DNA from 2 places in the Cytobacillus sp. MT66 genome. Region 2 is predicted to be linked to the other one. Evidence: riboswitches for the same ligand, from Rfam matches in the RefSeq annotation. Region 2 holds a riboswitch; the other holds the start of a gene.
What was found. Region 2 has a riboswitch for cyclic di-GMP ahead of AC1Q59_RS23770 (putative bifunctional diguanylate cyclase/phosphodiesterase). Riboswitches for the same ligand answer to the same signal wherever they lie in the genome.
Positions count from the first base shown of each region.

Region 1: linked by a shared signal. The riboswitch ahead of AC1Q59_RS09985 (nuclease-related domain-containing protein) and the one ahead of AC1Q59_RS23770 (putative bifunctional diguanylate cyclase/phosphodiesterase) in region 2 are both predicted to bind cyclic di-GMP.

Region 1 is NZ_JBXAFB010000004.1:327,265-330,680, reverse strand. It holds gene AC1Q59_RS09995 (M6 family metalloprotease domain-containing protein) at 1-40, opposite strand, end outside; gene AC1Q59_RS09990 (hypothetical protein) at 366-998, opposite strand; gene AC1Q59_RS09985 (nuclease-related domain-containing protein) at 1,026-1,733, opposite strand; cyclic di-GMP riboswitch class I at 1,813-1,904, opposite strand; gene AC1Q59_RS09980 (hypothetical protein) at 1,905-2,285, opposite strand; gene AC1Q59_RS09975 (Crp/Fnr family transcriptional regulator) at 2,398-3,081, opposite strand; gene AC1Q59_RS09970 (DUF3307 domain-containing protein) at 3,219-3,416, opposite strand, start outside.
Region 2 is NZ_JBXAFB010000025.1:23,829-27,244, reverse strand. It holds gene AC1Q59_RS23775 (EAL domain-containing protein) at 1-621, opposite strand, end outside; gene AC1Q59_RS23770 (putative bifunctional diguanylate cyclase/phosphodiesterase) at 677-1,462, opposite strand; cyclic di-GMP riboswitch class I at 1,544-1,615, opposite strand; gene AC1Q59_RS23765 (PP2C family protein-serine/threonine phosphatase) at 2,063-2,908, opposite strand; gene AC1Q59_RS23760 (STAS domain-containing protein) at 2,908-3,225, opposite strand; gene AC1Q59_RS23755 (HAMP domain-containing protein) at 3,239-3,416, opposite strand, start outside.

The DNA.
Region 1 (3,416 bases), on a different contig from region 2:
ATGCTAATGATAGAGCAGAGCTAGATAGAACCTTTAACAAATACCTCACTCCTTCAAAATTCTGTTATATTTTCAATAATATAGATTTTTCACCCTATTCTGAATAGTGTAAAGGAACCTATTCTAGAAAAATATTCTATGAATATTTGATTATATTTTTTATAAACACCTATAAAAAATATATCCTTTTTCCTACAACCGCTAATTTTCCAAGTACATAGTATAATAAAAAAGCGAGGGAAATCCCCCGCTCCTATCGTATTTGGCTTATGATTTACGAACTAAGATAGATTCCCTCCAAATAAATGAGTCAAACTTTAGTCAAGCCAGCAGGAATGGAACCCATGTCTGATAGGAACAATCCCCTATTTCAATGAAATTGTAAATTCTTCATCACTGCCTGGCGTTGGAAGCCGCCCGTCATGCTGATTTACTAGCAAGATATTACTAATTACCAGATTATTTGGTGTGCCTGCTGCATTTGCAAACTTAAAGGAGTAGATTTTTTCTTGTCCCGCACCGATTTTCTCCATATGCGGAAATTCAGCCTTGAATCTGCCTTCGCTCGTTTCAAGCGTTGCTATTCCTGCTCTTCCCCAGCCAAAAGCCACATCAAATTCCTCATTCTTATTTTCCACTCTCATTTCTAAAGAGTATCCATCACTATGTTTTTCTAGAGAGAAGTTTGAAAAAATAAGATTGCTAGTGACGTAAGGTTCAACAGATGAAACGTCCAGAATGTTGGATGATGAAGCGCTTTTTTCAGCCGGGGCTTCTTTAACAACTTCTGGTTCTGAATCTGTCTTTTGTACTTGTACAAGTTCGTTTTTCACTTCTTCTTTAATCTCATTTTTTAAATCATCTTTCATTTCTTGTTCAAGCTCTGCTTTTACTTCCTGGCGAATCTCTTCTTCTGTTTTTGCCGTTACTTCTCCCTTAGAGCATCCCGCAAGCAATCCTAGCAGCATTAAACTTCCTAATACTAATTTTAATTTCATTTTTACAAATCTCCTTTTTTGTCAAAGTTACCTTTTAATCAATGCTTTCGCTTTATTTAACACTTCATGGTTTATTTTTCTTTTTGAGCTATGCGTGGTTAAATACGTTTGCAATTCATTTGATGATGTAAAAACATTAGTTCGTTCTGATGTTACATTTACATTGGCTTGAGGATTCGAGAAATAGACGGCCCCCTCAATCCAAAGATTTATCCCGTTTTGCTTAAAATAGCTGGATAAAATATGTACTTGTCTTCTTACTTGCTTAACAGGGTTTCTCATTTCCTTTGTGTATTCTCCGCCTTTTCTTCCCACTTTGTGCTGAATCCAGGAGTGATCCTCATCTCTTCCTTGGATGGTGCCGTTATGATTTTTTACCTCAACGACAAAGACGCCATTTTCACCCACAATCACATGATCAAGCTCGGCCATTCCTTCATTTGTTGAAAGCTGAACAGAACTAAACACCTCATAACCTTTGGGAAGTTCTCTCAGAATACTAGAAGTTCGCTCTTCCCCTTTAATTCCAGCACTTAGAACGGAGTATTTTTTCCAAAAGAATATAGCAGCCCAAAATAGCATGACCGGAAAAAGATGAAAAATCCCTTTAAAGTAAAATCCCTGTATAAAAGCCACAAAGTATACAATTGGTGCAATCGCTAATAAAATAGAAATTAATAAATAGTTGTTCGCCTTCGTTTTTAGTGCGTTTTTCCCTTTATGGATGGTTGCCATAAAATATCATCCCTTTTTGCTAAAATAAAAAGACTGCTTGCATAGGCAGCCAAGCAGTCAGATAACAATACAATACTGTATCGGTAACCCGACGATCATCGTTCTGTCTCACAGAACATTAGACTCGTGGCTTTGCGTCCCGCCCTTTCGGATGGTTTGCCATTTACTCTATTAAAATTGGTGATGGTCATTAAATGAGTGATCAAACCCTTGATCATGACCATGATAGTAATGATCAATAATGGGATCCAAACCTACATTTTGAAATGGATCCATTGATTGATCCATCATTTGCTGAAGATTCATTTGGTCAATTAGCTGGTTTTGCAAAGCGAAATCCTGCATTTGCTGTAAATCCATTTGCTGCATTTGATCGATCATATCTTGATTTAGCTGCTGCTCGAGTTCGAGCTGCTGAAGAAACGCAATACTTGCCGTTCCGCCAACACCTGCAGCAGCTAAACTTGCTCGACGGGATAATGTGTTTTTTCTTTTAGCTCTTTTAATAATAAAAATAATAGTACCGAAAATAATGATTGGCAGTAAGTCCATTATAAATCTCCCCCTAAACGTTCTTTGTTTGTTAATTTTATTATCACTTAGGGGCCTATTATTTTCTGTAATCCAAACTACAAAATTATACTTTTTTTGAAAAATAGATTAATTAATCTTCAATAATACCCTCTTCAAAATTAGCCATGTCCTTAATAAGAATTTTCTTATTCTGCAAAGTAATCCATTCTTCTTGCTGTAATTCGGCCATGATTTTTGAAACAGTCTCCCGAACAGCCCCAATTAAATCGGCCATTTGCTGATGGGTTAATTTATAATTGATTAATAGTCCGTCTTCTGTATGTATTCCATAATCCTTCGCCAGTTGAACAATTAGTTTATAGACTCGTGTTCGCACATCAAAAAATGTTAAATGCTGAATTTTATCATTTGCTCGCCTTAACTTTTCCATTGTTAGACTCAACAACTTAATTAACAGTTGCGGGTTTCGCATTAACAATGACTTCCATTCATTTTCCTTTAAGATAAATAATGTCGTATTTTCCAGAGCAACAGCAGCCGCTGATCTGCTATTATTCGGATCTAGCATTGCCATTTCCCCAAAGTAATCCCCATTATTTAGTAAGGAAAGAATCGATTCCTTTCCATTCGTTATTCGATAGATTTTTACTCTTCCTTGTTTGATTAGATAGAATTCTGTCCCTACATCTCCTTCAAGAAAAATATGGCCTCCCTTTTTTATATTTTTTTCGATAAAAAGAGATCCTAGTAATTCATATTCTTTTTCATTCAACCCCGCAAAAAAAGGGACATTTAACATAAATTGAGCATCCATTTTTTCCATTTCTCCCATAACAATAGTATTATCTTACTATTATATAGTTAAAATGAACTATGAACCACACCTCTGCTGATTTCCTCCCAAGCAAATACAAAACGAACGAATATTTTTTTCATCCGTTCGTTCCAAGTTCAGTTACTATAAATAAATAGAAGAATTTGCCCGAAATGAAGCAATTGATCGATCATTAGCCCTTTCCCCAGTGGATTAAGCTTTTTAAAAATCCCCACTGGTTTTGCTTTTAAATAGTCAACAGCCGCATGTACAAAGAATAGCCACGCCAGATCCATTCCATCTATAGCAAATCCTAGCAGATACCCCGCTGTTGC
Region 2 (3,416 bases):
TTTCCCTTTCTTTTTAACATATTTAAATATCATTCCTTGTTGCTGTCTGATAGTAATAGCTAGTTCTTGTCTGGCAATTTCTAATTCCATTTCAAGCCATTCGTTTTTAATTTCTTTGTGAATCCCTGACATGGATAATATTTGTTCAATTTCATAGTATTTTTGTATGACCTTATCCGGTGGCAGGGGTTTACTAAAAAGATAGCCTTGGGCGCCATCACAATGATTTCTCTGAAGGAAAATCAGATGATCCTTTAACTCCACCCCTTCTGCCACCACTTTCATTTGGAGCTGATGGGCCATTTGAATAATGGTTTTAACAATGGCTACATCCGTAGAATCTTGGGTAGCACTTCTTACAAACGATTGGTCAATTTTCAAAACATCAGTGGGAAAGCGCCTTAAATAATTAAGAGAGCTATACCCTGTACCGAAATCATCCAAACTAATTTGCACACCTAAACTTTTCAATTCGTTTAGAACCTTTAACCCTTGTGGAATATCCATTAACGTACTTTCTGTGATCTCGAGTTCCAGATACTCAGAATCAAGTTCTGTTTTTGCTAAAATCGTTTCTACTTTTTTAGCTAAATTAGGCTGATAAAGCTGGCGCGCAAAGATTAACGGAAATAATGAAAGGAGGTAGGCCTGCCTCCTGCCAATCTTTATTTTGTCTTCAAGCCTCTTCTAAAACCCACTCACCGATGGAAAGAATCAAACCTGTTTCTTTAGCAAGTGGAATAAAGTCAGCAGGTGAAATTATCCCTTTTTCTGGATGATTCCAACGAATGAGCGCTTCCATTCCAATAATCTCCCCGGTGAAAATATCTAACTTAGGCTGATAATGAAGGAAAAGCTCATTATTTTCTAATGCTTTATGTAGGTGAATTTCGACTTCTAATTTTTCATGAAGGTTTTCGGACTGTCTAGAGTGATAAAGTTGATAACTGTTTTTTCCGTTAGCTTTTGCGGAGTACATGGCTACATCAGCCTTTGTAATTAGAGTGTCAACATCTTTCCCATCATTAGGGTAAAAACTGACACCTATGCTGGGCGAGGTATAGATTTCATAGCGATCAATGATGAATGGTTCGTCAAAGCATGTAAGAATCTTTTCCATGATATCTAGTACCTCTTGACGATTTAGATTGATTAGGGATACAAAAAATTCATCCCCTCCATTTCTCGCAACAGTATCAGCCAACTTTAGGCAATCCATTAATCTATTAGAGACCTCTTTAATTAACAGGTCCCCGATTATATGGCCTAACGAGTCGTTAATGACTTTAAACCGGTCCAAATCAAAGAACAATACAGCTGCATTCTTAGTCGTTTCTTTTTCCAAGGTATCCTTTAAATGATTAAAAAAATGATGACGATTAGATAATCCCGTTAATGCATCATGGTTATCCATACAATCAATTGTTTCATCCACCCCATTAAGATCCTTTTTTACTACCACATGGCATCATCCTCTATTTTCCATTTTCCGAAATTTTAACAAACAAAAAAGACTAAGCGAATTGATTAGTCTCTGAAGATTATTGCTAACTGGCTAGCATGATCCGACCTTGATCGAAGCCCCTATAGTTTTGTGTCTTTACCTTTGACTAATTTATGAAATTAAAGTAATAATTGTTCGAGCTCCATTTACCAATACAGGTGAAGGTTACTATAGGACAGACCGATTTTACATCTTATAAATACAACTTTCGATTTATTTCGATTGGTTTTGCAAGTGGTAATCCGCTATATTAGCGTTTTTGCGTACATATTGATTATGCATATGTCGAATAGTAAAATGGCAAAAGCTACACCCTTTTTGAATCCGATTCAGCTCATGACTAAAGTCATGAGTGTTCCCGGCTACGTTATAATAAAGTAATTGAAAGAATAAAAAAGCTTTGGCTTAAGCCACCGAAATTCATCTCCCACCTACTCATTGGGCTTTCACATTCCTTGAGGATGGGAGACTCCTTCATGAATCCGTTAAGGAAAGGTTAAAGTTGCTACGCTATGTAAGAAAGTAGCGGCCTAACCTTAATCACCTTTCCTACCTAATTCATGCTAATACAGGAGAATTCAAACTACTAATATCCGCTTTCTGTTGACTAATTTTCAAAAGGACCATAGTAATATCGTCTCTCTGTGGAACTTCAGAAGTAAATTCATTAATCGAGTTCATAACGTATTTTTCAATTTCACCTACATCTTTGTCTTGATGTAAAATCAATGTTTCCTTTAGTCGATCAATCTGATATTGTTCCCCTTCGTTATTTTGAGCTTCTATAATGCCATCAGTATAAAAAAACACCATATCCGATTCTTCTAATTTGATAGATTGCTCTTTGTACACTTGATTCGCTAACCCCCCAACCATAATCCCTTTTATCTTTGGAAGATCTAAGATGGTCCGACTGTTTCCCTTTAGTAGAAGGGGGAGATGATGTCCAGCATTGGCATAACTGAAAATACCAGTCTTTGGGTCCCAATCCGCACAAAATAGGGTAACAAATGATTTTAAGGTACGCAAATCATTGTGCAACGCCTGGTTCATGGCTGTTAAGGTTTCTCCGGGGCCTTTAGTACTTTCTGCAGCACTTCGAAAAGCCCCTCTGGTCAAAATCATTAACATAGCTGCTGGAATTCCTTTCCCCATCACATCGCCAATGACAATGCGAACTTTCCCATTCACTAGTGGATAAAAGTCATAATAGTCCCCGCCAATTAATCTAGCAGGAAGAGAATTTCCGCAGAGTTTCCCGCCATCTACCTCGGGAGCTCTTCCATTTAATAACGAGGTTTGAATATTTCTAGCCAGGTTAATTTCTCTTTCTAGTGTTTTATCCACGTTATTCCTATTGTCTGAATCATTAGTGATATTGTAGGTAAACTGCTCAAAGAACATTAGGCATCCCCCTTTTGGATTGTGTCTAATATCTGATAAATCCCTACAATCTCTAGAATTTCTTTTGTCATGTCATTAACACCTTGCAGTTCTACGCTAAAGTTCTTCTCCTGTGATAAGAAAATAGCATTCATAATGGAACCAATTCCTGTCGAATCAATAAATTCTAATTCACTAAAATCGAATACTAATACGTCAATATCCTCAATTTCCTCTAAATAAGGATCAATACTACTACTTGTCGAGATATCTAAATCACCATTTAATTTTAATGTCATTTTTGATCCTTGTATTTCTTTGTTGACATTTAATTCCACTAACATCCCCTCCCTATTTATCAAGTTTGAATTGACTAATTTGTTCCAATAATGTATTGGATATCTCTGATAGTTCACTAGATTGTCCATATAAGGATTTAAGCAAGTCAGCTAATGTTATTGTTGTATCAGTAGTGGATGAGGTTCTTTCTTTGGCAACCTCTCTCATTCGTTCCAGTTTGCTGATCACC